Regions from separate parts of the Mesorhizobium sp. M1A.F.Ca.IN.020.03.2.1 genome, predicted to be linked through region 3. Evidence: predicted binding sites of a transcription regulator. Region 3 holds the regulator's gene; each other region holds the start of a gene.

Region 1 (10,428 bases), on a different contig from region 3:
ATCAGCTGGATATAGTCGATGACGATGAGGTCGAGGCCGCGCTGGCGTTTCAGCCGCCGCGCCCGCGCGGAGAGCTGCGCGATCGAGATGCCGCCGGTCTGGTCGATGAACAGCGGGATCTTCTGCATCGTCTGCGAGCAGGCGACCAGCTTCTCGAAATCCATCTCGGAGATCTCGCCGCGGCGGATCTTCGATGACGAGATTTCGGTCTGCTCGGAGATGATGCGGGTGGCGAGCTGTTCCGACGACATTTCGAGCGAGAAGAAGCCGACCACGCCGCCATTGGCCGCCTTGAAGGTGCCGTCGGCCTGCTGCGCCGGTTGATAGGCCTCGGCGATATTGAAGGCGATGTTGGTGGCCAGAGAGGTCTTGCCCATGCCGGGGCGCCCGGCAAGCACGATCAGGTCGGAAGGCTGCAGGCCGCCCATGCGGCGGTCGAGGTCGCGCAGCCCCGTGGCGATGCCTGACAGATGGCCGTCGCGCATATAGGCGGCGTTGGCCATGTCGACGGCGGTTTTGACCGCGTCGTTGAAGCTCTCGAAGCCGCCGTCGTAGCGGCCAGTCTCCGCGAGCTCGAACAGGCGCCGCTCGGCGTCCTCGATCTGCTCCGAGGGCGACATGTCGACCGGCGCGTCATAGGCGATGTTGACCATGTCCTCGCCGACGGTGATCAGCGCCCGGCGCGTGGCGAGGTCGTAGATGGCTCGTCCGTAATCGGCCGCGTTGACGACCGTGACCGCCTCGACGGCGAGCCGCACGACATACTGCGCCACCGTCATGTCGCCGACCTTCTCTTCCGCCGGCAGGAAGGTCTTCAGCGTGATCGGCGTCGCGATCTTGCCCATGCGGATGAGCTCTGCCGCGACCTCGAAGATCTTGCGGTGCAGCGGCTCATAGAAATGCGCGGGCTTGAGGAAATCCGAGACGCGGTAGAAGGCGTCGTTGTTGACCAGAATTGCGCCAAGCAGCGCCTGCTCGGCCTCGATGTTGTTCGGTGCCTCGCGGTAGAGCGGTTGCTCCGCCACGCCGAGCTTGCGCGCTGCTTCAGCCATGATGTCCCCGATTTCGATCCCGCTTCCTCGATATCAGAACTGGAAAAGTCGGTGCTGACTTATCTGCAACAGTGAGGTTCCAACCGGCTTCGATGCTCGCGATTCACAACCGAAATTTTTCCGTGGAAAGAATCGTCATTGACTCGAATCGAAGTGCGCAACCCTAGCGGGCCTCGAACGAGAACAAAACAGGAAAATGCGATGCCGGTTATGTCAGTCGTGGCAAGCTTGTCTGCGCCGTGTCGCCTCGCCCCTGAATCACAAGCGGCTCAGCCAAGCGTGTCGCCCCAGTCCGCCCGCCTCGCCGCCTTGAAGACATCGCCGTCGCGCTTGCTGGAGAGGCGCTCGCCGGCATGGCCGTTGGGCTGGCAGAGCTTGAGCACGACTTTGCCCGAACCGCCCTTTGGCGGCGCGATCACCCGTGACGCGCGCGCCGGCGCCGGCAGACGTGAGGCGGCGAGGTAGATGAACTTCTTGTCCTCCCACGGCACGTCGGCGTCCTTGGCGAGCCGATGCAGCCGCGAACGCGCGACGCGGCGCGAGAAATGGCACCAGTCTGGCGGAGCGAGCGGGCAGGGCGCCTCGTGCGGGCAGGGCGCCGAGACATGCGCGCCGGCTTCGATGAGCTGCCGGCGCGCGGCAAGGATACGCTGCCAGCCGGCCGGCGTGCCGGGCTCGACGATCAGCAGCGTGTCGGCCGTCAATCGCCAGAGCCGGTCGACGAGTTTTGGCAGCGAGGCCGGCGCGATCTCGTCGAGCACATAGGCGACGCTGATCAAGTCCGCCGGGTCGAAACCGTCGAGATCGATGGTGGCGTCGCCGGCTACCCAGCTCGCGCGGACAGCGATCGCGCCGGCGGCCAGCGACTGGCCGACCTTGCGCACCGCCGCGCTTGCCTCGACCAGAACCGCCCGTTCGAGCTCCGGCCAGGTATCGGCCGTGGCCCAAAGCATGGTGCCAGGACCGGCGCCGATATCGAGCAGGCTTTTCGGCTGGAAATCCGGACGGGCGTCCGCCAGCGCGTCCAGGCAAGCGCGAACGGCGGCATAGGTGGCGGGCAGCCTGGTCGCCAGGTAAGCCTTCACCGCCATGTCTTCGCCCATATGCAGGCGGCCGTCACGCAACTCGGCGCGATAGCGTTCCGAAAGCGTTCTCGCGGCCTGTTTCAGCGCCGGCAGCGGTACTTTTTCGAGCAGGCTGTCGACGCCTTGCCGGAGCGCGGTGGGCAGTTCCAATTCAGGCTCCTCTTGGCGCGAGCAGGATCACCGAGGCGCCGACGATCGAGAGCGCGGCTCCGGCGAGGTCGAAACGGTCGGGGCGCACGCCTTCGGCTACCCAAAGCCAGCCGAGCGAAGCGGCAATGTAGATGCCGCCATAGGCGGCATAAGCGCGACCGGCGGCGCTCGTGTCGGCCAGCGCCAAAAGGAAGCCGAACAATGCCAGTGACGCCAGGCCCGGCACCAGCCAGAGCGGCGACTTCCCCAGCCGCCACCAGGCCCAGAAGCAAAAGCAGCCGGCGATCTCGGCAAGTGCCGCCGCGATGTAGATTAGGTAGTTCATGAAAAAGGCCTCGCGAACGAGACCTTTTTCGTGGCGTCAGGCCGCAATGGCAAGCCGCAATCGCCGCCGTTCTATTCCACCTTCTTGCGGCGGGTCGGCTTGACGGCGGGCGTCGCCGGCTCCTGATGGCCGAGGTCGCGCAATTCCAGCGCCTTCTCGCATTTGGCCATATAGTCGCGCGTCATCGGCAGCGTGTCGTTCTTCTTGGCGATCTGGAACTGGAAGATCACCAGATCCTGCCAGCGGAAGGCGGCTTCCGAGGCCGCAAGGTAGAACTCCCACATGCGGCAGAAGCGCTCGTCATAGATAGCCTTAGCCTTGTCGCGGTTGGCGGCAAAGCGCTGGCCCCAATGCTTCAGCGTGTCGGCGTAGTGAAGCCTGAGAATCTCGATGTCCGTGACGATAAGGCCCGATTTCTCAATCGCCGGCAGCACTTCCGACATCGACGGGACGTAGCCGCCCGGGAAGATGTATTTGCGGATGAAGGCGCTGGTCGCCCACGGCACGCCGGACCGGCCGATGGTGTGGAGCAGCATCACGCCGTCGGGCTTGAGCAGCGTCGCCGCCTTGTCGAAGAAAGTCCGGTAGTGGTTGACGCCGACATGCTCGAACATGCCGACCGAGACGATGCGGTCGAAGCGTTCGTTGAGCGCGCGATAATCCTTGAGGTCGAAATGCGCGCGGTCCTGCAGGCCCAGTGCATGTGCGCGGTCGGTGGAGACGCCCTGCTGCTCGGTGGATAGCGTCACGCCCTGCACGTCGACGTCGAAGGCCTTGGCGAGATAAAGCCCGAGGCCGCCCCAGCCGGAGCCGATATCGAGCACCGTCTGGCCGGCCTTGAGTCTCAGCTTGGCGGCGATGTGGCGCTTCTTGGCGACCTGCGCTTCGTCCAGGGTCATGTCGGGCCGTTCGAAATAGGCGCAGGAATACTGCATGTCCTCGTCGAGGAAGAGCTTGTAGAGTTCGCCGGAGAGGTCGTAGTGGCGCTGCACGTTGCGGCGAGATCTCGACGCCGTGTTGATCTGCTGCAGGCGGCGGAAGGCATGGCGCAGACCTTCGATGGCCTTCGACCAGGTCACGTCGATGCCGCCGCTGCCCATGTTCTGGAAAGCGATCCGCATCACCCCGAGGACGCCGCCCTCGGGGATGTCCAGTTCGCCATCCATATAGGCTTCGGGCACGGCCAGCATCGGATCGAAGGTGATCGCGCGCTCGGCATGCATGGTCTTGATGTGGATGTGTACCGGTTCGCCGCTGCCGTCGCCGAACTTATGCGTCGTGCCTTTCGGCCCGGTCACTTTGAGGTCGCCGGTCCGCACCAGCCGTTCGAGAACGTGTTTCAACAGGATGTTCATGACCAAATGTCCCCTCAGACGGACCATCCGGCAGTCGGACCGAATGCCAAATCGAAAGTGCCACAGCGCATCGCCCGCGTCCAATCGACGCGCCACGCCGTAATCTGCAACAAGATATAGGGATTAGAAAAGTTCCTATTGGCACAAAAAAGCCCGGGTCGAAGACCCGGGCGTTGGTCCAGTCGGCGCTGGACGCAGGAGGAGCCGGAGCGCGGCTCCTGCCTTGTCGATCAGGCGTTGTCCTCGCCGCCTTCGAATTCGGCGTTCGGATCGAAGAAGTTTTCCGGCCGGGCGTTGTCGTTGATGTCTTCGCCATAGATGGCTTCGGCCGTCGTCAGCGTCTCGCCCTTGGCCTGGCGCTCCGCCTCATCGGCCGAGCGGGCGACGTTGAGCGTCACCGTGACCTCGACTTCAGGATGCAGCGCGATGGCCACGTTGGAGAGGCCGATGGTCTTGATCGGCTGGTTGAGCTCGATCTGGTTGCGGCTGACGGAGAAGCCCTCGGCGGTCAGCAGTTCGGCGATGTCGCGGGTCGACACCGAGCCGTAGAGCTGGCCGGTCTCGCCTGCCGAGCGCACGACGATGAAGCTCTTGCCGTCGAGCTTCTCGGCGATCTGCGCAGCCTCCGACTTGCGCTCGAGGTTGCGGGCTTCGAGCTGGGCGCGCTGGCCCTCGAACTTCTTCTTGTTGGCTTCGTTGGCGCGCAGCGCCTTGCCCTGCGGCAGCAGGAAGTTGCGGGCGAACCCATCCTTGACCTTGACGGTTTCGCCCATCTGGCCGAGGCGGGAAATGCGCTCGAGGAGAATGACTTCCATGGTTTCGTTCCTTTGGTTGGCGCCATCGCGGATGACGGCGGATTCTTTGGGAACAGGTCAGGAAGCAAATGGCGTCTTCGCCGGTGTCGCTGTCCTGCCTGTTTCGGCAGTTAGAGGTTTATGGCCTCAACTCGGGATTTGAGCCTGCCCGTCGCGGCGCCCGTCGCCGTGGGCCGAAGCGGGCGGCAAGCCGCCCGCATCAATAGCTTAGCGAACCACGTAGGGCAGCAGGCCGAGGAAGCGGGCGCGCTTGATCGCCTTGGCGAGCTCGCGCTGCTTCTTCTGGCTGACGGCGGTGATGCGCGACGGCACGATCTTGCCGCGCTCGGAAATGTAGCGCTGCAGCAGACGCACGTCCTTGTAGTCGATCTTCGGAGCGTTGGCGCCGGAGAACGGGCAGGTCTTGCGGCGGCGATGGAACGGACGCCGGGTCGGGATCTGGTTGATGTCGACCATTATTCTGCACCCCCTTCAACGTTTTCGCGCGGGCGGCGCGGACCACGGTCGCCGCCATCACGGTCGCCGAACGAGCGCGGGCCACGGTCGCGGTCGCCGAACGAACGCGGGCCACGGTCGCCACGGTCGCGGTCGCCGAAGCCGCCGCGCTCGGAGCGCTCTTCGCGCTTCTGCATCATCGCCGAGGGGCCTTCCTCGTGCGCCTCGACCTTGATGGTGAGGAAGCGCAGCACGTCTTCCGACAGGCCCATCTGGCGCTCCATTTCGTTGAGCGCGGCCGGCGGGCAGTTGATGTCCATCAGCGTGTAGTAAGCCTTCCGGTTCTTCTTGACCCGGTAGGTGAGGGACTTCAGTCCCCAGTTCTCGATCCGGCCGACCGATCCGCCATTGGCGGCGATGACGCCCTTGTACTGTTCGACAAGCGCATCAACCTGCTGCTGCGACAGGTCCTGCCGGGCAAGAAACACATGTTCGTAAAGAGCCATTATGTTTTTCTGCCTTTCTTCGTTTCTCTCACCGGCCCTCGCGGCTAAGCCTCTGCAACTTGTCTGACCCGTTCGCGAAGGAGCGGGGAAGAAAGGAGCATCACGAGACGGTCGAGAGCGGAGACACGGGAGGCCCAAAGCGCTTCTGGCTTCATGACGTGGCCCTCTAAGGCCACGGCCCTCCGTTCAGCCCCCAGCAAGGACCGGCAGATTGCCGGCGTCTATACAGCAATTCGTGAGGAAGGCAAGGGCGGGAGAGAGGGTCGGCGGCTCCGCAGTGTCGCAGGACTGGCGGCGCTTGTGGGAATTGGCTGACCCGCCGGCCGCAGGTCAGCCATTTCGTCGGAAGGCGATCCACTCAGCTCATATGCGCGACGAGCGGGACTACCGTCTCGGGGAAGAAGTCGGGCGCGACCCGGCGCTTGCCGAACATCATATCGTACTGGATCAGCCGGAAATCGTTGATCTTCGGATCGATCTTTTTCTGCCGCGCCCAGTCGGGCGTCGCCTCGCCGGAGGGCGACAGCAAAAGGTTGCGGTCAACCACCCGGTAGTGCTCGCGCAGCGCGCCGAGGAAGCCGGTGTAATAGGGGTGGGTGATCCCGGCCGTGGTAAGGATATGATAGGGCAGGAAGGCGGGGCTCACCGAGCCCAGATTCTCGACCGGACCGGAGCGGTTCGACCAGATGATCAGCGGCGTGTCGTGATGCTCGAGCGCCGCCTCGGGCGTCGGCTCCTTGCGCGGCGCGACATTGTCCTTGAGGAAGCCGGTCTCGACATAGACGGGGCCGAGCGGCGGCAAGTGGTCGCCGAAGAAGGCGATGATGGTCGGCCGCTCGCGCTTCTTCGCCCAGTCGATCAGGCGCTGCAGGCCGCGATCGGCGTCGGCCGACCCTTCGGCGTAGGAGAGCAGCGATTCCCGCGCCCAGGTGCTGATCGGCGCGTCGACGCTATGTGTCGGATTGTAATAGCGGTAGGGCTCGTAGGGCCCGTGGTTCTGCAGGCTGACCGCGAACAGGAATACCGGCCCGTCGCTGGCATCGGCCTCGCGCATGATCTCGTCGGTCATGGCCGCGTCGGAGGCCAGCGGCCCGCGCTTCTCCATCGGCGGCAGCGTCTCTTCCGAGCGGAAGTCGCTGAAGCCGAAATCGGCGTAGACTGCGCCCCGGTTCCAGAACCAGTTGGTGCCCGGGTGGATGGCGCGCGCCCTATAGCCTTCGCTCTTCAGGAAAGTCGCCAGCGACGGCGTCGGCGTGCGCACATATTGCTGATAGGGAATCGAGCCCGCCGGCAGGAAGGCGTTGGAGAAGCCGGTCAGCGCCTCGAACTCGATATTGGCGGTCATGCCGCCGAATTCCGGCGAGAACATCGAGCCCGAGCGCAGCGCGCGCACCGTCGGGATCGGATCGGGCTTGATGCTGACGCCGGGGAGCTCCGTCGGATCCCAGAAGGATTCGCTCATCACCACGATGATATCGGGCTTCTGGTCGGGCACCGAGGCGGCAACCCCGGGACGCGCGATCGCATCCATCGTCTTCTCGGAATAGCCGGGCGGGGCCGAGACATGCGCCATCGGCACGTTGAGCGCGAAGGCGAGCGCGAAGCCGTTGGAGGCATAGTTCTCCTTCTGGTCCCACATGATCGGGATGATCTGCAGCCTGTCGCGCGTCCACGAGAAGGTGGCGTAGTCCATGATCGAGACGAAGAAGGCGAGCAGCGGCACGGCAAGCGTCAAGCGCGCCAGCCGTCCCTTGCGGCTGAGGATCGGCACACGCCGGCGCCAGAGCCGCCAGCCATAGACGAGCAGCGCGAGGCTGGCGACGATCGCCGCCGCAAGCAGCACGGCCGTCCAGGGGCGCTCGCGCACCAGAAGCGGCATCAGCGCCATGATCTGGCGGGCATAGAGGAAATCGGTCGGGTAGAGCGGATCGCCCAGATAGTGCGATTTCTGGTGACCGACAAAGGCCAATGCCAATGTCACCGGCGCGACGATCATCAGGCTTTGATGGCTGCGGCCGAGAATGGCGTCGAGCCCGATCAGCACCAGCGAAAAGACGATGATGGTGGTCCAGCCGGGCTTGAAGGGCTGCAGGAAGAAGTCGACGGTGCCGAAGAAGTCGCCGCGCACGATCCATTCGATGGCGAACACCAGAAGGGCGGAGGCAAGCAGCGTCGCCAGGCCGTAGCGGACAATCGGCCATCTGCGCCCCGGCAGATAGCCGGTGGACGGATCGTCTTCCAAAAATTGCGGCGCGGGTTTGGCCGCGCCTTTCCTGATCCTAGCCACTTTGCTTCCCCGGCCCATGTCACGCGTCTTTTACTCGCGTCACGCCACTGTCATCGAAATGTCACACAAAGCTAGCGCCTGTGGCGGAAATAAGAAGAGCCAGCAAACGATTCGTGAGCGGTTTTCATCAGGTGTGATCGCCAAAAAGCCTTTCAGAACAGGGAACTCGGCCGTTCTCCCGGCTGGAACAGCCGCTGAACTGGTGCTTGCGGGCTTGACTTGGCCGTCCGCCTTGCGCCAGAGGCAGGGAAAAACCAGCCGCTGGAGACGCTAACATGGCCGTCGCATTCACCTTTCCGGGACAGGGCAGCCAGGGCGTCGGAATGGGCAAGGACCTCGCCGATGCCTTTCCCGAGGCGCGCCATGTCTTCGAGGAAGTCGATGAGGCGCTCGGCGAAAAACTGTCGAAGCTGATCTGGGAAGGGCCGGAGGAAACGCTGACGCTGACGGCCAATGCCCAGCCGGCGCTGATGGCGGTGTCGCTGGCGGCGGTAAGGGCGCTGGAATCGCGCGGTTTTTCGCTGAAGGACAAGGTGGCTTATGTCGCAGGCCATTCCCTCGGCGAATATTCGGCGCTTGCCGCAGCCGGCTTCGTTTCGGTGGCCGATGCCGCGCGACTGCTGCGCACCCGCGGCAACGCCATGCAGGCGGCGGTGCCGGCGGGCGAGGGCGCCATGGCTGCCATCATCGGGCTGGAGCAGGCTGATGTGGAAGCCGCCTGCGCCGAAGCGGCACAAGGCTCTGTCTGTCAGATCGCCAACGACAATGGCGGTGGCCAACTGGTGATTTCCGGCGCCAAGGCGGCCGTCGAACTGGCGGCGAAGCTCTGCACCGAAAGGGGTGCCAAGCGGGCGTTGATGCTGCAGGTCTCGGCACCTTTTCACTCGGCATTGATGATGCCGGCCGCCGATATCATGCGCGAGGCGCTGGCCGGGGTCGCGAAAAGCGCGCCAGTGGTTCCCATCGTCTCAAATGTTTCGGTCACGCCGACCAGCGACCCGGACGAGATCGCCCGCCGCTTGGTCGAGCAGGTCGTTGCCCGCGTGCGCTGGCGCGAGACGGTGGAATGGTTCGGCGCCAAAGGTGTCGCGACGCTTTACGAAGTTGGCGCCGGCAAGGTGCTGTCCGGCTTGGCGCGACGCATCAACCGCGATATCGCGACCGGCGCCATCGGCACGGCGGCGGAAGTCGAGGCGGCGCTGGCAACTTTAGCATAAACAGGGAACTCTTGCTGGCAGGTGCGGCATTCCTACTTCCATCCGTCTTTCTCCCGAAGTCGAGCATCGCCTCGACGATCTCGTGGCGATGACTGGTCGAAGCAAAGCCGAATACCTGCGTGACTTCGTTGAGCGTGGACTCGAAGATCTCGAGGACTATTACCTGGCTGCGGAAGTGCTGGAGCAGATCAGGCTTTGTGAAGAATCGGTCGTGAGCGCCGAGAACTTCTGATATGGCCTGGACAACATGACAAAATGCGGAACGAGGGTCGCTCGCGGGGCGTCCGGAAGAATGAGGTTGAAGCAATGTTCGAACTGACCGGCCGTAAGGCGCTCGTCACCGGTGCATCGGGAGGCATCGGCGAGGCGATCGCCAGGGTGCTGCACAGCCAGGGCGCGATCGTCGGCCTGCACGGCACCCGCGTCGAGAAGCTGGAAACGCTGGCCGACGAGCTCGGCGACCGCGTAAAGCTCTTCCCGGCGGATCTGACCAACCGCGACGCGGTCAAGGCGCTCGGCCAGAAGGCGGAGGCCGATCTCGAAGGCGTCGACATCCTGGTCAACAATGCCGGCATCACCAACGACGGCCTGTTCGTGCGCATGTCGGACGCCGACTGGGATTCCGTGCTCGAGGTGAACCTGACCGCCGTGTTCCGGCTCACTCGTGAACTCACCCATCCGATGATGCGCCGCCGCCATGGCCGCATCATCAACATCACCTCGGTGGTCGGCGTCACCGGCAATCCCGGCCAGACCAATTACTGCGCCTCCAAGGCCGGCATGATCGGCTTTTCCAAGTCGCTGGCGCAGGAGATCGCCACCCGCAACATCACCGTCAACTGCGTCGCCCCGGGCTTCATCGAATCGGCCATGACCGACAAGCTCAACGACAAGCAGAAAGAGACCATCATGGCGGCGATTCCGACGCGGCGGATGGGCACCAGCGCCGAAGTTGCCTCGGCCGTCGCCTATCTCGCTTCCAATGAGGCGGCTTATGTCACCGGCCAGACCATCCACGTGAATGGCGGCATGGCGATGATCTAGGGTATTTGAGATTCAGGTGATGCCGGCCTGCAAACGGCGGCTTCCTGCGCTTCCGCTCCGGCCCTCGAAAGCCGCCATTTTCGGCTCGGCTTGAGCTGAATCTCACACACCTGGGCGACCGAGCCCCGGGCGCCTGTGAAAACAGCCATTTCGGCTT
Region 2 (10,428 bases), on a different contig from region 3:
ATCATGATCCGCACCACCTCGCATGACCGGTTGCTGGAACTCACCGAAAACGCGACCGTGCCGGTGATCAATGGGCTGACCGACGATACCCATCCCTGCCAGCTGATGGCCGACATCATGACCTATGAGGAGCATCGCGGTCCGGTGGCCGGCAAGACCTTCGCCTGGACAGGTGACGGCAACAATGTGCTGCACTCGCTTCTAGAAGCCTCGGCGCGGTTCCGCTTCAACCTCAATGTCGCCGTGCCGGAGGGCAGCGAGCCGTTCGAGAAATATGTCGACTGGGCGAAGGCCAATGGCGGCAAGGTGAGGTTTGCCGGCTCGGCCGAAGAGGCCGTCGACCAGGCTGATTGCGTCGTCACCGACAGCTGGGTGTCGATGGGCCAGGAGCATCGCGCCCGCGGCCATAACGTCTTCCTGCCCTACCAGGTCAACGCCGCGCTGATGGCGAGGGCGAAGTCCGACGCGCTTTTCATGCACTGCCTGCCTGCGCATCGCGGCGAGGAGGTCACCGACGAGGTGATCGACGGACCGCATTCGGTGGTCTTCGACGAGGCCGAGAACCGGCTGCACGCCCAGAAGGCGGTGCTGGCCTGGTGCCTGGGCGCTTGACCGGGGTCGACTTGATCCGCGCCAACTTGATCCCGGGATGTGTGATGCCTATTTGCGGGCCATCACTGAAATCGAACGCGCTTCGACCCATGCCGCCTGGAAAGCGGGATGGATGCGCCCCGGAGTTTTGTCATGCTGGAAACGCTTTCCTTGGCTGAGCATCAACCCAAACTCGGCGAATTCGGCTTCGCAGGCGACGACCATGTCGTGCCTTACGAAGTAGCGCCCCTGGATGTGCGCGGCCGCACGGTGCAGCTCGGGCCGATGCTCGACGCCATTCTCAGCCGCCACGATTATCCCGAGCCGGTCGCGCGCCTGCTGGCGGAGGCCTGCGTGCTCACCGTACTGCTCGGCACGTCGCTGAAATTCGAGGGCAAGTTCATCCTGCAAACCCGCACGGACGGACCGGTCGACATGCTGGTGGCGGACTTTACCACGCCGCATTCGTTGCGCGCCTATGCGCGCTTCGACGCCGACCGGCTGCAGGCGCTGATTGCCTCGGGCGAGATCTCGCAGGAGAAGCTGCTCGGCACCGGCGTCCTGGCCCTGACCATCGATCAGGGCGCGCACACGCAGCGCTATCAGGGCATCGTCCAACTCGACGGCACATCGCTGGAAGAAGCCGCGCGGACCTATTTCCGCCAGTCGGAGCAGATCCCGACCGATCTGAGGATGTCGGTTGCGAAGCTGGTGACCCCGGGCCCGGGCGGGGCCCGCGAGCAATGGCGCGCCGGCGGTATCCTGGCGCAGTTCCTGCCGCAGGCGCCCGAACGCATGCGCGTGCCCGACATTTCGGGCGGGGATGGCGATCCACGAGACGTGACGCACGAACCGGCCGACAATTCCTGGCGGGAACTCTTGGCGCTGCTCGGCACCATCGAGCCGACCGAGCTCATCGATCCGACGGTGGGTGCCGAGCGGCTGCTCTACCGGCTGTTCCACGAGCACGGCGTGCGCGTCTTCCGCGGTGTGCCGGTCGCCGATCAGTGCTCCTGCTCGCGCGACAAAATCCGAGGCATTCTCGAAGGCTTCTCGGCCGAGGAGATAAAGGACTCGACCGAGGACGGCGGTATCCATGTCGCTTGCGAGTTCTGCTCGACGCAGTACGACTTCGATCCGGCGGAGTTTGCGGCGGAGTGAGAAAGCTCCGGCTCCTCGCCCCCGCTTTGCGGAGGCGGGGAACTCGAGTTCTTTAATTCACCGTCCTTTTCGTCCCCGGCATATCGAGCGAGAAAGCCGGAATGGCGACGTCGAACGTTTCGCCGCGGCCGTTGCGCATCGTGTAGCGGCCGACCATGATGCCGGATGGCGTCGAGAGCGGGCATCCCGACGTGTACTGATAGCTGTCGCCGGGGTTGAGCTCCGGCTGGTCGCCGACCACGCCCTCGCCGCGCACTTCTTCGACTCGGCCACGCCCGTCGGTGATGTGCCAGTAGCGCGACAGAAGCTGCACGAACTCGTCCGACCGGTTGTCGATCGTCACCTGGTAGCCCCAGACATAGCGGTTTTCGGACGGATCGGAACGGTCCTCCAGATAAAACGGCCTGACCTGCACTTCGATGTTGCGCGTCACGGCGCGATACATGAGCCACTCCGGTGCCGCAGGGAACATTTTACCGCGCTTCGCGGTTCTACCTCCGCGGCGTCGCCAGCCTGCCGGCTTTTCCACCGCAAGTGCCGACAAACAATGTCATTTAAGTGACACATGACAATGTTGGTGTGCACAAACCGTGCGGGCGACTCGGGCGCTTTGTCGAGTGATGAAACGGCCTCGGGCGGCCTTTCCGGAGTGACCAGATCTCGATGGAACTGACCCTCGCAGCCGCCTTTGCCTCCTCGGCCCTTCTTTTTTCCAACCTTGCCAGCATCCTGCTCGCGTCGTCGCGGCTGAAGGCTCGTTGCGCCATTCCCGCGCCCTCCGGCGGCCTGTCGCCTGTCTCGATCGTCGTGCCGTCGCGCGGTGTGGAGCCGTTCACGCAGGAGACGCTCGACCGCGCCTTCTCGCTCGATTGGCCGCGCTACGAACTGATCTTCTGCGTCGCGCACGCCGAAGATCCCGTGGTCAAGCTGATCAACGCCGCCATCGCGAGATTTCCGAATGTTCCGGCGCGGCTCCTCGTCGGCGATGACAGGATCAGCGCCAATCCCAAGCTAAACAACTGCATCAAGGGCTGGCAGGCGGCGCGGCACGACTGGGTGATCCTCGCCGATTCCAACGTGCTGATGCCCAAGGACTATGTCCAGCATCTGATGGCGGCCTGGGGGCCGGACACCGGCCTCGTCTGCTCGACGCCGATCGGCTCGCGTCCGAACGGTTTCTGGGCCGAGGTCGAATGCGCCTTCCTCAACACGCTGCAGGCGCGTTGGCAATATGCCGGCGAAGCGCTCGGCCTTGGCTTCGCGCAGGGCAAGAGCATGCTGTGGAACAAGCCGATGCTGGATGCAAATGGCGGCATCCAGGCTTTGGCCGCCGAGATCGCCGAGGACGCGGCGGCGACCAAGCTGGTCAACAGCCTTGGCCTTCGGGTCAATCTCGTGGCCGCGCCCTTCGAGCAGTCGCTCGGCCAGCGCACGCTCGCCGAAATCTGGTCGCGCCAGGCGCGCTGGGCGCGGCTGCGCCGCGTCACCTTCCCATTGTTCTTCGCGCCCGAAATCCTGACCGGTGTGGTCGTGCCGCTGCTTCTGGCGCTGATCGCGGCGGCAAGCGCCGGTGTCAGCCTGCCCACGACCGCGCTCTGCGTGCTGGCGATCGCCTATGTGCCCGAATGCATGCTCGCCTGGTCCAAGGGCTGGCATCTGTCGCCGCGCAGCGTCACCGCGATGATCGTGCGCGACGCGATGCTTCCCGCCATCTGGGCGCGCGGCTGGCTTGGCGGGGCCGTCGAATGGCGTGGCAACGCAATGACCATCCGCAACAGCGGGATGACTGAACTCGAAGAGATTGCTTGAGCCGGCTGCGGCTCAAGCGCCCTCTTTGCCGCCGTGGCGGTTCATTCCTTCGCCGCCTTCAGCGCCTGTTCGATGTCGGCGAGCAGGTCGTCGGTATCCTCCAGCCCGACGGAGAGCCTGAGCGTGCCTGGTCCGATGCCGAGCTCGGCGCGGGCCTCGTCAGTGAGGTTTTTGTGCGTCGTCGTCGCCGGATGCGTGATCAGGCTCTTTGCGTCGCCGAGGTTGTTCGAGATCAGCACGATGTCGAGCGCGTTCTGCAAGGCGAAGGCCGCCTGCTTGCCGCCCTTGACGTCGAGGCAGATCAGCGTCGAGCCGCCCGACATCTGCTTCCTGACGATATCCGCCTGGGGATGGTCGGCCCGGCCCGGATAGATGACGCGGGCGATCTCCGGCCGGCCAGCCAGGAAGTCCGCGATCTTGCCGGCGCTTTCGGTCTGGTGGCGCACGCGCAGCGGGAGCGTCTCGAGGCCTTTCAGCAGCGTCCATGCGTTGAATGGGGACAGGCTCGGGCCGGTGTGCCGGAAATAATCGTGCAGGTTCTCGTCGATCCACTTCTTGTCCGACAGGATGACGCCGCCGAGGCAGCGGCCTTGTCCGTCGATGTGCTTGGTCGCCGAGTAGACCACGATATGGGCGCCGAGCTGCAGCGGCTTCTGCTGCAGCGGCGTGGCAAAGACGTTGTCGACGATCACGCGTGCGCCGATCGAATTTGCTAAAGCGGCGACAGCGGCGATATCGACCACTTCCAACGTCGGGTTGGTCGGACTTTCCAGGAAGAACAGCTTGGTGTTCGGCCTGACCGCTTTTTCCCAATTGGCAATGTCGGTGCCGTCGATCAGCGTTGCCTCGATGCCATAGCGCGGCGCCAGCGTCTCGACTACCCAGCGGCAGGAACCGAACAGGGCTCGCGCCGCAACGATGTGATCGCCGGCCTTGACGCTGCAGAGCAGGGCGGCGGACACGGCGGCCATGCCGGAAGCGGTTGCACGTGCGTCTTCCGCGCCTTCCAGCGCGCACATGCGCTTCTCGAACATATCGACGGTCGGGTTGGCGTAGCGCGAATAGATGAAGCCGGGTTCCTCGCCCTTGAAGCGGGCCTCCGCTGCCTGGGCCGTCTCGTAGACATAGCCCTGGGTGAGATACATCGCCTCGGCGGTCTCGCCGAAGCCGGAACGCAGCGTCCCGCCATGCACGAGTGCCGTCTGAGGTTTCCAGTTACGCGTCTTGGTCATCGCCCTGCTTCCAAACACAAAAAAACCGGCCGCGACGTCGCAACCGGTCCATACGGCCTTGCGGCCCGACGGTCCTTTAGCGACTTGTTTAACGTGGCTGCAAGCCGACCGGCCAAATCACCACGGGATAACGACCCTTTAGACCTCGCCCGCGCTTGCGTCAATTGCCGGCTTGATTAAGAGGGTTGTACCAGGCAGCCTCCGCAAAAGTGTCCCGCGGTTTTGCGACAGGAAACTGCGACGACAATGACTTCGCCCGGAGCCAGACATTGCGGCAGACAGGCATTCTTCCGGATCAGGACATCGCGGCGCTCTTCCAGTCGGGCGCGCTGAAGTCGCCGCGCGCGCTCGACACCAACCAGATCCAGCCGGCCAGCCTCGATCTCAGACTTAGCGACAAGGCCTTTCGCGTGCGGGCTTCCTTTCTGCCCGGTCCCGATCATCTGGTGGCCGACAAGCTGGACCGGCTGAAGCTGCATGAGATCAACCTTGCCGAGGGCGCGGTGCTGGAGACGGGCTGCGTCTACATCGTGCCGCTGCAGGAAAGCCTGGCGCTGCCGGCGGAAGTCTCGGCTTCGGCCAACCCGAAGAGCTCGACCGGACGGCTCGACATTTTCACGCGTGTCATGACCGACCGCGGCCATGAGTTCGATAAGATCGCCGCCGGCTATCATGGCCCGCTCTATCTCGAGGTCAGCCCGCGCACCTTCCCGATCGTCGTGCGCGCCGGCTCGCGCCTGTCGCAGATCCGCTTCCGCACCGGCAATGCCGTGCTGTCGGAGAATGAGTTGCGTGACCTCCATCACGCCGAGATGCTGGTTGCGACCGAGCCGCCCAACATCTCCGGCGGCGGCATTGCGCTCTCTATCGATCTCGACGGCGACAAGGACGGCCTGGTCGGCTATCGCGGCAAGCACCACACCGGCCTCGTCGACGTCGACAAGCGCGCCGCTCAGGATGTGGTCGACTTCTGGGAACCGCTCTACAAGAGCGGGGCCGGCGAGCTCGTGCTCGACCCGGACGAGTTCTACATCCTGGTCTCTCGCGAAGCCGTGCACGTGCCGCCGCTCTATGCCGCCGAGATGACGCCTTTCGATCCGCTGGTCGGCGAGTTCCGCGTCCACTATGCCGGCTTTTTCGACCCGGGCTTCGGCCATTCCGCCGCCGGCGGCAGCGGCAGCCGCGCGGTGCTTGAAGTGCGCAGCCACGAGGTGCCGTTCATCCTCGACCACGGCCAGATCGTAGGCCGCCTCGTCTACGAGCATATGCTGAAGCGGCCGCAGGCGCTCTATGGCAGCGAGCTGGGTTCCAACTATCAGGCGCAGGGGCTGAAGCTCTCCAAGCATTTTCGCGCCGCGCGCTGATCGCCAGGCTGTGCTTGCCCGGCCTCGCGCGCCGTGCTTGGCTGCGTCTGAGCATGTAGCACCTGAACCCAAGGGGATGAAAATGCAGATATCCAGATGGATCCTGTCGGCTGCGGCCGCCGCCATGCTGGCGCTCGGCGTCGGTTCGGTAGACGCGGCCGAAAAGATCAAGATCGGCACCGAGGGCGCCTATCCGCCCTTCAACACCATCACGCCGGACGGCAAGGTGGAAGGCTTCGACATCGACATCGCCAATGCGCTCTGCGCGCAGATGAAGATCGAATGCGAGATCGTCACCCAGGATTGGGATGGCATCATTCCGGCCCTGCAGGCCAAGAAATTCGACGCCATCATCGCCTCGATGAGCATCACCGAGGAACGCAAGAAGCAGGTCGCCTTTACCCACAAATACTACACCACGCCGCTTGCGCTGGTCGCCCTGAAGGACGCCGATATCGCCTCGACCGAGCCGGCCTCGCTTGCCGGCAAGACGGTCGGTGCCCAGGCCTCGACCACCCAGGCCAACTACGCCCAGGACGTCTACGCCAAGGCCGGCGCCGAGGCGAAGCTCTACCCGACCCAGGAAGAGGCGGTCACCGATCTGCTCAACGGCCGGCTCGACGCCGTCATCTCGGACAAGTTCGTGCTGGTCGACTGGATGAAGAAGGCGAGCGACGGCTGCTGCAAGCTGGTGGGCGACGTCAAGGGCACCGAGACCGAGGCCGGCATCGCCGTGCGCCTGGAGGACGCCGCCCTGCGCGACCGCCTCAACGCGGCAATCGACGCCATTGTTGCCGACGGCACCTACAAGAAGATCCAATCGAAGTATTTCGATTTCGATATTTATTGAGGTTGAAGCTGCCAATCTCCCCCCTCGTGGGGGAGATCACGCTCTAACCTCACAGCGCCTTCACCGCCACCTTCACTGGCTTCTCGATCTCGAGCGGGTTGCGCAGCGGCAGGCCGAAATCCTTGGCCTCGATCTCGAACGTGTCGCCTTCCTCGGTCCTGACGCCGTCTGCGAACGAGAGTGTGGCGGTGCCGAACATGTGCACATGCACGTCGCCCGGCTGGCGGAAGGCTGAATATTTGAAATGGTGATGCTCGAGATTGGCGATGGTGTGCGACATGTTCGCCTCGCCGGACAGGAACGGCTTTTCCCAAAGCACTTTGCCGTCGCGCCAGATTCGTGAAGAGCCCCTTATGTCGGCGGGCAGCTCGCCGATCAGGATTTCCGGTCCGAACGAGGCGTTGCGCAGCTTGGAATGGGCGAGGAACAGGTAGTTCACGCGCTCGGTCACATGGTCGGAAAACTCGTTGGACAGCGTGAAGCCGACGCGGAACGGCGCGCCGTCGTCGCCGATGACATAGATGCCGGCGATCTCCGGCTCCTCGCCGGCGTCTTGCGCGAAGGCCGGCGACATCAGCGCGGCACCGGGCGCCACCGCCATGGTGCCGTTGCCCTTGTAGAACCATTCCGGCTGCACGCCGATCTCGCCCTTGGCCGGCTTGCCGCCCTCCAGCCCCATGCGGAACATCTTCATGGAATCGGTGAGCTGCTCCTCGCCGTCGCTGAGCTTCTTGTGCATGGAATCGCGTGTCGCGGCGGAGCCGAGATGTGTAAGCCCGGTGCCGGTAAGGTGGAGATGCGCGGGGTCGGGATGGTTGATCGGCGACACCAGGCGTCCCTTCTTGTAGACGGCGTCGAGGTCGACCGTCTCGCCATAGCCCTTGCGCTCGATCAGCGCCTCGAGCCCGGTGCCGGTGCGGGCTGCCTCCATCGCCAGCGAATAGACGCTGCGCGCGCCGTTGATGATCCGGGTCTTGCCGCCGCTGCGGGCAACGACGCGGATCGTCTCGGCGTCATCGAGGATCTGGGAAATCAGCATGATGAACCCTCTCTCTTTTGCCTTGGCCCGGCTGCCGATTGGCAAGCCCTGACCGGCGCAGCCCGGAACCGATCCGCGCCACGGTTGAAACTCTTCGTCCGGATTGCACTCGCGAGCCTGGTCCTTCCAGGACTTCTTCGCGCCGACGGGTTGCCGGCAGCTTCGCGATCTAGAACCCGTATGCCTCCTTAGTCCTTGCCTCCGGCCTCTACGCCTTGTTCTTGTTGTAGACGTCGAAGATGACGGCACCGAGCAGCACCAGGCCTTTGACCACCTGCTGCCAGTCGACATTGACGCCCATGATCGACATGCCGTTGTTCATCACGCCCATGATGAAGCCGCCGACCACGGCGCCGATGACCTGTCCGACACCGCCCATCGCCGAGGCGCCCCCGATGAAGACCGCGGCGATCACGTCGAGCTCGCTGCCCAGACCGGCGGCCGGGACGGCCTGGCCGAGGCGAGCGGCGATGATCAGGCCGCCGAGCGCCGACAGCACGCCCATGTTGATGAAGACGAGCAGCGTCAGCCTTTCGGTGTTGATGCCCGACAGCTGCGCCGCCTTGGCGTTGCCGCCCATCGCATAGATGCGGCGGCCGATGGTCATGCGCTTGGTGACGAAGACGAACAGCGAGATCAGCACGCCCATCACCAGAAGCACCACCGGCAGGCCCCTGTAGCTGGCGAACTGGAAGACCAGGAACAGCGCCAGCGCGCTGCCGACCAGCGTCTTGACGACGAACAGCGGGAAGGGCTCGGCCTCATAGCCATGCCGTTCGCGCTTACGCCGTGTTCTGAAGCCGAAATAGGCATAGGCGAGCACCGCGACCAGACCGAGCACGATCGTCGTCATGTGCAGCGTAAGGCCGCTGCCGACGATGGTCTTGCCGGCGGCATTCACCGTCGGCGGAATGAGCGTCAGCGGGCCGATGACGTCGGGGATGAAGCCGGAGCTCAACGCCTTGAAGCTGTCGGGAAGCGGACCTACCGAGGAGCCGCCGCCAAGCAGTGCCTGGCAGATGCCGCGGAAGATCAGCATGCCCGCCAGCGTCACGATGAAGCTCGGTATTCGGTGATAGGCGATCCAATAGCCTTGCGCCGCGCCGATAAGCGCACCGACGATCAGGCAAACGATCGAGACCACCAGTGGATTGCTGAATATACCGAGCGGCCAGATGACCATCATCATTGCGGCAAGCGCGCCGATGAAGCCGGCGACCGATCCCACGCTGAGGTCGATATAGCCGGCGACGATCACCAGCAGCATGCCAAGCGCCATCACGATGATGAACGAGTTCTGCTGCACCAGGTTGCTGAGGTTGACCGGTTTGAACAGCGTGCCGGACGTCGTGTACTGGAAGAACAGCATGATGACGATCAGCGCGATGATCAGTCCGTATTCGCGCAGGTTCGTCGTCAGCGCCGAAACGGCGACACGCGGACCATGCTTGACGTCTTCGGCGACGCCGCTCTGCGGCGCGGGAGCGCTTTCTGTGCTCATGAGGCTTTTTTTCCTTCTCCCCGAACGATGGCGCGCATGATCTTTTCCTGGCTGGCGTCGCTTGCCGCCATTTCGCCGACGATACGCCCTTCGTTCATGACATAGATGCGGTCGGTGATGCCGAGCAATTCCGGCATTTCCGACGAGATGACGACGATTGCCTTTCCCTCTGCGGCGAGGCGGGCGATGATCGTGTAGATTTCGTACTTGGCGCCGACGTCAATGCCGCGCGTCGGTTCGTCGAGGATCAGCACTTCCGGGTCGGCGAACAGCCATTTCGACAGCACCACCTTCTGCTGGTTGCCGCCCGAAAGATTGCCGGTCAACTGATAGACGCTGGATGCGCGGATGTTGGTCTTCTTGCGATAGTCGTTGGCGACGCTCATCTCGCGCATGTCGTCGATGACGCCGCGGCTGGAGACGCCTCCCAAATTGGCCAGCGTCACGTTGTGCTTGATGTGGTCGATAAGGTTGAGGCCAAAGGTCTTGCGGTCCTCGGTGACATAGGCGATCCGGTTCTCCACCGCCTTGCTCACCGTCGAAAGATCGAGAGGCTTACCCCTGAGCAGGACCTCGCCGCTGATATGCCGGCCGTAGGAACGGCCGAACAGGCTCATCGCGAATTCGGTGCGGCCGGCGCCCATCAGCCCGGCAATGCCGACCACCTCGCCCTTGCGCACATTGAGGTTGACGTTCTTGATCACCTGCCGCTCGGCGTGGATCGGATGGTACACCGACCAGTTCTTCACTTCGAAAATAACCTCGCCGATCTGGGGCTCGCGCGGCGGGTAGCGGTCGTCGAGCGAGCGGCCGACCATCGAAGTGATGATCCGGTCCTCGCTGATGTCCTTCCTGGGCAGGGTCTCGATGGTGCGCCCGTC
Region 3 (10,428 bases):
GGCGAGACGGCGCCGCTGCTCTTCACCGCGCTCAACAACCAGTTCTGGTCGAGCAATCTCAACGCGCCGATGGCCAGCCTGCCGGTGACCATCTTCCAGTTTGCGCTGAGCCCTTATGAGGAATGGCAGCAACTGGCCTGGACGGGCGCACTGATAATCACCCTGACGGTTCTCGGGCTGAGCATCTTCGCCCGCAGCCTTACCGGACGCAGAGAGGACAGATGAAACCGATGTTGTCCACCGACCTGAACGTAGCCGAGACGACCGCCGAGAAGGCCAAGATCGAAGTCAAGAACCTCAACTTCTACTATGGCCAGTCGAAGGCGCTGAAGGACATCAACCTGTCGCTGCCCGAGCGCAGCGTCACCGCCTTCATCGGACCTTCGGGCTGCGGAAAGTCGACGCTGCTGCGCGTGCTCAACCGCATCTACGAGCTCTACCCGAAGCAGAGCGCCGAAGGCCAGGTGCTGCTCGACGGCAAGAACATCCTCGACCGTTCGCAGGACCTCAACCTGCTCAGGACCAAGATCGGCATGGTGTTCCAGAAGCCGACGCCGTTCCCGATGTCGATCTACGAGAACATCGCCTTCGGCGTCAGGCTGTATGAGAAGATAAGCAAGGCCGAGATGGACAATCGCGTCGAACAGGCGCTGAAGCGCGCCGCGCTGTGGAACGAGGTCAGGGACAAGCTCAACGCCAGTGGCCAGAGCCTTTCGGGCGGCCAGCAGCAGCGGCTCTGCATCGCCCGCACCGTGGCGGTGAAGCCGGAGGTCATCCTGCTCGACGAGCCGGCATCGGCACTCGATCCGCTCTCGACCGCCAAGATCGAGGAGCTGATCGACGAGCTGCAGGCCGACTACACGATCGTGATCGTCACCCACAACATGCAGCAGGCGGCGCGCGTGTCGCGGCAGACGGCGTTCATGTATCTCGGCGAGCTGATCGAATTCGACCGGACCGAGAAGATCTTCACCTCGCCCCGCGAGAAGCGCACGCAGGACTACATCACCGGCCGCTTCGGCTGAGTTCATACGAGGACATAACCATGGCCCATACGGTCGCTTCCTTCGACGAGGATCTGAGGCAGATCAGCCAGCTTATCCGCGACATGGGCGATCTTGCCGGCTCGATGGTCGGCGCGTCGACCAAGGCTCTGCTGAATTCCGACAACGCGCTGGCGCAGCGCGTGGTCTCCGACGATGCCATCATGGACGCGCGCCAACGCGAGCTCGACGATCGCGCCATCACGCTGATTGCCAAACGCCAGCCGATGGCCGACGACCTGCGCAGCGTCGTTGGCGCCATCCGCATGGCCGGCGATCTCGAGCGCATTGGCGACCTTGCCAAGAACATCGCTAAGCGCGTCGGCTCGGTCGGCGTCAGCGCCGCGCCGCGCGACCTTTCGCACTCCATCGATTCGATGGCGCAGCTGGTGCTGATCCAGGTGCAGGGCGTGATCGAGGAATACGCGGCCGGCGACGCCACGGCGCTCGCCAAGCTCCGCAACGACGACGAGCGCATCGACGTCAAATACACCGCCGTCTTCCGCGAGCTCCTGACCTACATGATGGAGGATCCGCGCAACATCACGGCTTGCACGCATCTGTTGTTCTGCGCCAAGAATCTGGAGCGCATCGGCGACCACGTCACCAACATCGCCGAGAACGCCTACTATGTGCTGACCGGCACGCAATTGCCCGCGAATCGTCCTAAGCAGGACGAGACGACGATGTCGGCGCCGGCGGCCTGACAGCGAAGGTGCCTGCTATATGATCGCGCCACGCATCATGGTGGTGGAGGACGAGGAACCGCTGGGGGTGCTGCTCCGCTACAACCTCGAATCCGAGGGCTATCAGGTCGAGGTGGTGACCCGCGGCGACGAGGCCGAGATCCGCCTGCAGGAGAATGTGCCCGACCTTCTGGTGCTCGACTGGATGGTGCCGGCGGTGTCCGGCATCGAGCTTTGCCGGCGCCTCAGGATGCGGCCCGAGACCGAACGCCTGCCGATCATCATGCTGACCGCGCGCGGCGAGGAAAGCGACCGGGTGCGCGGCCTCTCGACCGGCGCCGACGACTATCTGGTCAAGCCGTTCTCGACGCCGGAATTCATGGCCAGGGTCAAGGCGCTGCTGCGCCGCGCCAAGCCCGAGGTGCTGTCCAGCGTGCTCAAGGTCGGCGACATCGTCCTCGACCGCGAATCGCATCGCGTCTACCGCAAGAAGAGCGAGATCCGGCTCGGCCCGACCGAGTTCAGGCTGCTTGAATTCATGATGCGGCATCCCGGCCGGGTGTTCTCGCGCAGCCAGCTGCTCGACAATGTCTGGGGCGAGACGATCTATATCGACGAGCGCACCGTGGACGTGCATGTCGGCCGCCTGCGCAAGGCGGTCAACAACGGCCGCATGCCGGACGTCATACGTACCATCCGTGGGGCGGGCTACGCGATCAGGGAAGATTAGATCCAGGGCACCGAAGGTCTGACGGGTTCTATCTGAGCTGGCGGGTTATCGAGACGCTGGTGCTTCGCCGTCCACGGGCGGAGCACGAAGCGTCGCGACGCGGCGCAGACCCGACGATCCACGCGACTTCCACGCGCCGCGGCGGTGCAGAAATTCTGCTCCGCTCATCCGACGATTGAGGTAATGGCATGGATTCCAGGGTCTCCGCGACGGAGCTTCGCTCCTGCTCCGCCCTGGAATGACGAAGCTGCGGGGCCTTCGCTAATCTCCGGCGTCTGCAGGACGCACAGAAGCCAACGATCGCTATCGAAGCTGCTCAGGCCACGTTCTTGCCCGCTCTTGCCTGCACGCCCGGGGCGAAAATCTCCTGGTCGACGAAGGTCAGCGCGCGCACGGCGCAGCCTTCGCGGATCAGCGGCAATTCGTTCGGCTCGGTATCGAAGGAGATCGACTTCGAATGCTGGCCTCCGGCGGTCTGGCCGATCGCCTCGCGCAGCGCCGGCTCGATCAGGTCAAAGGCGGCGGCGCTGACGCCGACCATGGCGACCGGCGCCGGGTCGATCAGCGCGAACAGGCTGCCAAGGCCGAAGCCCAGCGCCTCCCCGGCCCGGCGATAGGCCTCGCGCTCTGGGCCATCCGTCTCGCGCGCCTTGGCGGCGAGCGCCCGCATGTCGGCGTCGCCGACATCGACCGGCTCGGCGTCCTCGCTCATCTTCATGGCGCTGCGCCAGATGGCGTAGTTGCCGGCATAGGCCTCGACGCAGCCGCGGCGTCCGCAACGGCAAAGCGCGCCGCCCGGACGATGGATCATGTGGCCGAACTCGCCGCCGGAAGAATGCGTGCCGGTGAACAGCTCGCCCTTCAGCACCAGGCCCATGCCGATGCCGTGCGAGAGCAGGATGGCGATGAAATTGTCGCGATAGCGGTCGGGATCGCGCCACTGCAGCGCCACCGCCATCATGTTGCAGTCGTTTTCCATGGTGGCCGGAATGCCGAATTCCTTTTCCAGGATGTCGGCGAAGGGAATGTCGGTCAGCGGCGTGATCGGCGACCATAGCATGGCGCGGGCATGGGAATCGGTGATGCCCTGGATGCCCATGGCGATGCGGGCGACGCTGCCGACGTCGAGGTCCGGATCGTCCAACCGGCGCCGCACGATCGCCAAGCATTCGCCGATCAGCTCGTTGCGCGGCATGGTGAGGGTATCGAGGCGGCGCTGCTCCTCGGCGATGACCTGGCCCGCATAATCGATAACGGCGACCGAGAGGAAATTGAGCGACAGCACCACCGTCACCACCGCCGCCGCCTCAGGCTTGAGCGCGAGGCCCACCTGTGGCCGGCCGCGCTTCAGAGACGCGGTCTCGCTCGGCTTGCTCTCGGCCAAGACGCCTTCCTGGATCAGGTCGGAAGAGATCGCCGAAATGGTCGAATGGCTGAGCCCGGTGGTCGCGGCGATTTCCGTGCGCGACGGCTGGCCGGCCCGGCGCACGGCCGAGAGCACCATGGCGCGGTTGCGCCGGCGCAGATCGTCGTGGCGGATTCCGACCGACATTTTTGTCTCCTCCCAGTCAGCGCGGCCTCTCGATCATGCACAGGACTCGGCGACGCGCCAGATCGGTTCAGTCCCGCACGCCGGCACCCGAACCGTCCTGGTCTTACAAGTTTCGGTGGACCGGGCTGCGCCTCCTCCCGAACTGTTCCGCGATAGTGGCAGAAGCGGTCGGCACTGTCATTATTTATTGCGGGTCTCGAAAAAAGTACGTGACCACCTCAAAAACCGTCAGAATTGCAGTTGACAGCGCTTTGGCGTTGGATAGTATTTTTTCGAGGCTCGAAAAAAAGCCTCATCGCCTTCGGGCCAGTCTGGGTCGCGCCGCGAGGGCGCAGGAGGATATCATGAAGAGATTCGCAGCCGCCATTCTGGCGGGCGTCGCCATGTCGTTGACGTTGGTGTCGGTCGCGCAGGCGAAGGACAAGGTGATCGGCGTTTCGTGGTCCAATTTCCAGGAAGAGCGCTGGAAGACCGACGAAGCGGCGATGAAGAAGGCGATCGAGGCCGCCGGCGACAAGTACATATCCGCCGACGCACAGTCCAATCCAGGCAAGCAGCTGACCGACGTCGAAAGCCTGATCTCGCAGGGCGCCAATGCGCTGATCATCCTGGCGCAGGACGCCTCGGCGATCGGACCGGCGGTGCAGAAGGCACTCGACGAAGGCATTCCGGTCGTCGGCTACGACCGCCTGATCGAGAACAAGGACGTGTTTTATCTGACCTTCGACAACAAGGAAGTCGGCCGCATGCAGGCCCGCGAGGTGTTCAAGGCCAAGCCCGAGGGCAATTACGTCTTCATCAAGGGCTCGGGCGCCGACCCGAACGCCGATTTCCTGTTCTCCGGCTCGATGGAAGTGCTGAAAGAAGCCATCGACAGCGGCAAGATCAAGAATGTCGGCGAAGCCTATACCGACGGCTGGCTGCCCGCCAACGCGCAGAAGAACATGGAGCAGTTCCTGACCGCCAACGACAACAAGGTCGACGCGGTGGTGGCGGCCAATGACGGCACCGCCGGCGGCGTCGTCGCGGCGCTGACGGCGCAAGGCCTGGCCGGCACCGTTCCGGTCTCGGGCCAGGACGGCGACCATGCCGCGCTCAACCGCATCGCGCTCGGCACCCAGACGGTGTCGGTGTGGAAGGACGCGCGCGAGCTCGGCAAGCACGCCGCCGAGATCGCCTCGCAGCTCGCCGACGGCAAGAAGATGACCGACATCGCGGGAGCCAAGGACTTCACGACGCCTGGCGGCAACACCGTCAAGTCGCTGTTCCTGACCCCGGTCGCAATCACCAAGGATAATCTCAACCTCGTCATCGACGCGGGTTGGATCAAGAAGGATGAAGTCTGCGCGGGCGTTGCCGCCGGCAGCGTCGCGGTCTGCAACTAAGCTGGCCGTCAGGTTCAAACGCAGCGCCGCGGCCCAACGGCCGCGGTGTATCCCAAGGGTTTTCGGGAGTACTGAAGCCGGAGACCATTGGGGGCAGGTCACTGTCCGGCAGGATCGCCGAACTGCTCCAGCCGTTTGTTTCCGCGCAATTCCAGGCGGCTACGCACTTTTTCCCGGAATTGCTCTAGCATCGTGGTCCGGCATCCGCGCCAGACGGCAAGCCGGCGGGAGGAGATCATGACCGATACGACCTCTGATACGCCGGCCAACCCGGCGGCGGATCGCGCGCGGGCTTCCGAACTGAGCACCGTCGGGCGCTTCCTCAAGGCGACTGAGCTCGACACACGCATGCTCGGCATGGTCGGCGCGCTGCTGATCATTTGGATTGGCCTGCATGTCATCTCGAGCCTGCGGCTCGGCGTCAATCCGCTCGATTTCGATAGCCGAACGTTCCTGACGCCGCGCAACCTGTGGAACCTGTCGGTGCAGACCTCGGCCGTGGCCATCATGGCTTCCGGCATGGTGCTGGTCATCGTCATGCGCAACATCGACCTCTCCGTCGGATCGGCCGAGGGTTTGATCGGCATGGTGATGGGCTTTGCCCAAGTGCATTTCCTGGTGCGAATGGTTGGGCTCGAGCTTGGCAATCCCTGGATCTGGGTGCTGGCACTGTTGATCGGCCTGGCGCTCGGCCTGCTGATCGGCGCCTTCCAGGGCTTCGTCATCGCCTATCTCGAAGTGCCGGCCTTCATCGTGACGCTTGGCGGGCTGCTGGTCTGGCGCGGTGCTGCCTGGTGGGTCACCAGCGGCCAGACGGTGGCGCCGCTCGACGCCACCTTCCAACTGATGGGCGGCGGACCGGCCGGCTCGATCGGCGCCAAATGGAGCTGGATCGTCGGCGCCGTCGCCTGTGTTGCCGTGGTGTTTGCGCTGTTCAACGGCAGGGTGCAGCGCAAGCGCTTCCGTTTTCCGCTGCGTCCGATCTGGGCCGAGACGCTGCTCGGCGCGGTCACCTGCGCTGTCATCATGGGCGCGGTGTGGCTGGCCAATTCCTATCCCTGGCCGGTCGGCATCGTGAACCGCTACGCCGCCGCCAACAACCTCACGGTCCCCGAAGGCGGCCTGTTCATCGCCCACGGCATCGCCATTCCGGTGCTGATGGCGATCGCCGTCGGTCTCGTCATGACCTTCATTACCAAGCGCACTCGCTTCGGCCGCTATGTCTTTGCCATCGGCGGCAATCCGGAGGCGGCCAACCTTGCCGGCATCAACACGCGCTGGATCACCATGAAGGTGTTCATGATCATGGGTGTGCTGGCGACGATCGCCGCGGCGATATCGTCGGCGCGGCAGAATTCATCGACCAATGCGCTCGGCACGCTGGACGAGCTCCTGGTCATCGCCGCGGCGGTCATCGGCGGCACCTAGCTCGACGGCGGATCGGGAACAGTGATAGGCGTTATGATGGGGGAGATGATGATGAAGTAGCTGCAGTCCGGCATGGTGCTCCTCGGAGTCGATTCGCCGCTGCAAAGCATCGTCGTCGGCGCCGTGCTGGTCATCGCGGTCTGGCTCGACACCATCTACCGCAAGCGGGTGTGAAGGAGGCAGCATCATGGCAGACAAGAACGCTCCCGCCGGCGCCCCGCTGGTCGACATGCGCAACATCTCGATCGCCTTCGGCGGCATTCGCGCCGTCGACGACGCCTCCATCGATCTCTTCCCCGGCGAAGTGGTGGCGCTGCTCGGCCATAACGGCGCCGGCAAGTCGACGCTGATCAAGATACTGTCCGGCGCCTACAAGCGCGATGCCGGGCAGATCTTCGTCAACGGCGAGGAGGCAGCAATCTCCAACCCGCGCGACGCCAAGAAATACGGCATCGAGACGATCTATCAGACGCTGGCGCTTGCCGACAATGTCGACGCCGCCGCCAATCTGTTCCTCGGCCGCGAGTTGATGACCGCCTGGGGCACCCTCGACGACGTCGCCATGGAGGCCGAAGCACGCAAGGTGATGGGCCGGCTCAATCCGCGCTTCCAGCGCTTCAAGGAGCCGGTGATCAAGCTGTCCGGCGGACAGAGGCAGTCGGTGGCAATCGCGCGCGCGATCCTGTTCAACGCGCGAATCCTGATCATGGACGAGCCGACGGCAGCGCTCGGCCCCCAGGAGACGGCCCAGGTCGGCGAACTGGTGCGGCAGCTCAAGGCCGACGGCATCGGCATCTTCCTGATCAGCCACGATATCCATGACGTGTTCGAGCTGGCGGACAGGGTCTGCGTCATGAAGAACGGCCAGGTCGTCGGTACGGCGCGCACCAGCGACGTGACTCAAGACGAGGTGCTCGGCATGATCATTCTGGGCAAGTGCCCGCCGGGCGCCATGCCAGGCCCGGGAGCGCTGAAAATCGCGGCCTAAGACCATAAATTGGTTGGCTAATTTGCGACTTGTTTGATGAGCCAATCGCGGCGTTGGGTTGGCCTTGCCATTGTATTGGCGCGGAGACTTGCCCATAAAGGTGGCCAACCGTCCATGGGCCGCACCCTGCATTGAAAAAGCTTTTCCCGATCGTCGCCTTCATCGCCGTCGCGCTGATCAGCCTGACGATGGCGGGGTTCGCCTATTTCGCGACCCAGGAGGCGGCACGCATCAAGTTCGAGGGAACCGCCGACGATGCGCTCAACCGCATCGAGAGCCGCATCGACCTGCATCTGTCGCTGCTGCGCTCGACCCAGGCGCTGTTCGATGCTCGTAACGGCGATATCACGCGCGGCGAGTTCAAGGCCTTCCTCACCGCGCTCGACATCGACGACAACTTCGCCGGACTGCGCGGCATCGGCTTCCTGAGGCTGGCCAAGACCGGCGACGAGGCCAAGCTCGAGCGCGACATCCTGCGCGCTCGCGGTTCGGCCCACCCGGTCTATCCGGCAATCACGCAGCAGCAATGGCGCACGCCCATCGTGCTTTTCGAGCCGCTCGATACCTCCAACCAGTCGATCATCGGCTTCGACATGTTCAGCGACCCGGCACGGCGGGCGGCAATCGAGAAGGCCATGGCCGACGACCAGCAGCATGCCAGCGGGCTCGTTCAACTTGGCCAGGGACAAGGGCTGGAGCAGACATTCCCCGGATTTCTGGTCTTCGTGCGGCTGAACGTGGAAACGGCTCCGGACGTCATTAATGCTAGCCGCTCCTCGACCGCCGGCTTCCTCTACGCCTCCTTCCGCGCACGCGATCTGTTCCAGGTGGCGCTCAGCAAGGCTCCGCTGCTGCCGGTCAACGTCGAAATCTTCGACGGCCAGCCGGGTGCCGGCAATCTCCTGTTCCGGTCGGAGGCGCCGCCGGCCGAATCGCTCGGCGGAAAGCTGCTGGCGCGCCGGGATATCGTCGTGGCCGGCCGACCCTGGACTGTCCTGTTTCGGCCGACGAGCGCTTTCGCGCTGCCTTCCTCGCGCGCCATCCCGGTGATGCTCGGGCTGTTCGGTCTGCTGCTCGCCGGGGCGATTGCCTTGGTGGCCCGCTATCAGGAGCGCGCCTACGAGGCGAAGTCGCTGCTGCATGAGGCGACGGAGAAGAGCCTGCTGGAAAAGGAGTTGATCCTGCAGGAGATGAAGCACCGCATCAAGAACTCGATCACCAGGGTGCTGGCGATCGCGCGGCAGACTGCTTCGCAGGCCACGGACGTGAAGGAGTTCTCGGCATCATTCTCGGCGCGGTTGCAGGCGATGGCCGCGTCGCAGGACATGCTGACACGCTCGCGCTGGCAGAAAGCGGACCTCGGCGACCTGCTGCGCACCGAGCTTGGGCAGGTGTTCGGCAAAGAGCTTTCCGAAGGCATATTGTCGGGGCCGGAAGTGCTGCTTGACGAGACGACGACGCAGGCGCTTGGCCTGACCTTCCACGAGCTTGCCACCAACGCGCTGAAATATGGCGAGGCCGGCAACTCGGTGGGCGCCCTGAAGGTCGATTGGCGGGTCGAAGGACGTGGCCGGGAGCGGACGCTGGTGCTCGATTGGCGCGAGGCCGGGCAAAAGAAACTGGAGCCGCCGGCAAAGACCGGTTTCGGCACCAAGCTGATCGATCTCAATGTCACGCGAGAATTGCGCGGTACGATCAAGCGCGACTACCGGGCCGACGGGCTTAAGGTGGAAATAAGGATCCCGCTCACCGGATGAGCAGCGCCGGTGCGGCGGCGGGCCGTTCAGGCAAAGAAATGGAGGCCGGCAGGCCGGCCTTCATTGGATCGCTCTGTCGCGAGATCAGTTGCAGCGCGCAGTGTAGGTCGTGCCGTTACGGTAGCGATATACGCACTGGCCATTGCGCAGGTTGCGAACCAACAGGCCGGACCCGGCGCCCACAGCCGCGCCGATCAGCGCGCCCCTGCCGCCGCCGACCAGGCCGCCGACGCCGGCGCCGATCAAGCCGCCCCCGACGACATCCTGCTCGGTCGTGGTGCAGCCGCTGACGGCGACCACGGCAACCATGGCAATGATCATTTTCCGCATAAATAGCTCCTCGCTTTTGTCCTCACTTTTGGCAGTGCCAACCGCCGTTTAGCACGAAAAAACGGGCTTTGCCTGCCCGATCTTGTTATTGCTGAAGAGAGTGTCTTACGGGCGTGCGCCGTTTGACGCGACAAGCGCGCCGGAAGTTTCCAGCGACGCGATGAGCCTGCCGTCGGGACGCACGGTCCACAGCAGTTGATCGTAGTCGTCTTCAAGTGCCGGATCGACGGCAAGGCACTCGCCCATGACACGCGGCGTGCGCCCCTGCAGGTCGCCCAACGCAAACGGCCGTTCGGCGATGCAGGCCTCGAAAGTCTCGAAGACGCTGACCGGCACCGACAATTCGCGGCAATCGGTCATGGTGTCCGAGCAGCCAATGACGAGGAGCAAGGCGGCGATGTGTTCCACGGGTCGAATCCTCCCGCCGCAAAGAACGATTGTTGCCGCTCAAAAGTTCCTGCTCGGCGGAGTCGGCGCGCAATGGCGCGTGCCCTTGGCGCAGGCCGGCTGCTCGATCGGAAAGATCAGG

Evidence for each region. Region 3 encodes PhoB, which activates phosphate uptake and scavenging genes when phosphate is short. Its sites were predicted from a motif close to TGTCATNNANCTGTCAT; they were not measured.
Region 1: a site for PhoB is predicted at 8,059-8,075, ahead of EOA79_RS19325 (LTA synthase family protein). Genes of this name have one in related genera too.
Region 2: a site for PhoB is predicted at 2,301-2,317, ahead of EOA79_RS07290 (ceramide glucosyltransferase). Genes of this name have one in related genera too.

The regions. Positions count from the first base shown of each region.
Region 1 covers NZ_RZSV01000123.1:5,392-15,819, reverse strand. Annotated here, with positions in the region: gene EOA79_RS19360 (replicative DNA helicase) at 1-1,052, opposite strand, end outside; gene EOA79_RS19355 (small ribosomal subunit Rsm22 family protein) at 1,322-2,287, opposite strand; gene EOA79_RS19350 (YnfA family protein) at 2,289-2,612, opposite strand; gene EOA79_RS19345 (cyclopropane-fatty-acyl-phospholipid synthase family protein) at 2,684-3,967, opposite strand; gene rplI (50S ribosomal protein L9) at 4,198-4,782, opposite strand; gene rpsR (30S ribosomal protein S18) at 4,990-5,238, opposite strand; gene rpsF (30S ribosomal protein S6) at 5,238-5,723, opposite strand; gene EOA79_RS19325 (LTA synthase family protein) at 6,082-8,028, opposite strand; gene fabD (ACP S-malonyltransferase) at 8,286-9,227, shown strand; gene EOA79_RS19315 (ribbon-helix-helix protein, CopG family) at 9,256-9,459, shown strand; gene fabG (3-oxoacyl-[acyl-carrier-protein] reductase) at 9,534-10,271, shown strand.
Region 2 covers NZ_RZSV01000028.1:14,534-24,961, reverse strand. Annotated here, with positions in the region: gene argF (ornithine carbamoyltransferase) at 1-612, shown strand, start outside; gene EOA79_RS07300 (Hsp33 family molecular chaperone) at 721-1,752, shown strand; gene apaG (Co2+/Mg2+ efflux protein ApaG) at 1,805-2,197, opposite strand; gene EOA79_RS07290 (ceramide glucosyltransferase) at 2,416-3,561, shown strand; gene EOA79_RS07285 (O-succinylhomoserine sulfhydrylase) at 3,603-4,793, opposite strand; SAM riboswitch at 4,850-4,927, opposite strand; gene EOA79_RS07280 (2'-deoxycytidine 5'-triphosphate deaminase) at 5,063-6,157, shown strand; gene EOA79_RS07275 (ABC transporter substrate-binding protein) at 6,240-7,007, shown strand; gene araD1 (AraD1 family protein) at 7,057-8,046, opposite strand; gene mmsB (multiple monosaccharide ABC transporter permease) at 8,255-9,547, opposite strand; gene mmsA (multiple monosaccharide ABC transporter ATP-binding protein) at 9,544-10,428, opposite strand, start outside.
Region 3 covers NZ_RZSV01000070.1:2,871-13,298, reverse strand. Annotated here, with positions in the region: gene pstA (phosphate ABC transporter permease PstA) at 1-225, shown strand, start outside; gene pstB (phosphate ABC transporter ATP-binding protein PstB) at 222-1,025, shown strand; gene phoU (phosphate signaling complex protein PhoU) at 1,046-1,750, shown strand; gene phoB (phosphate regulon transcriptional regulator PhoB) at 1,770-2,459, shown strand; gene EOA79_RS13825 (ROK family transcriptional regulator) at 2,776-4,011, opposite strand; gene xylF (D-xylose ABC transporter substrate-binding protein) at 4,356-5,396, shown strand; partial or broken gene EOA79_RS13815 (sugar ABC transporter permease) at 5,634-6,998, shown strand; gene EOA79_RS13810 (ATP-binding cassette domain-containing protein) at 7,012-7,812, shown strand; gene EOA79_RS13805 (CHASE domain-containing protein) at 7,944-9,569, shown strand; gene EOA79_RS13800 (YMGG-like glycine zipper-containing protein) at 9,654-9,899, opposite strand; gene EOA79_RS13795 (hypothetical protein) at 10,005-10,307, opposite strand; gene EOA79_RS32775 (hypothetical protein) at 10,424-10,428, opposite strand, start outside.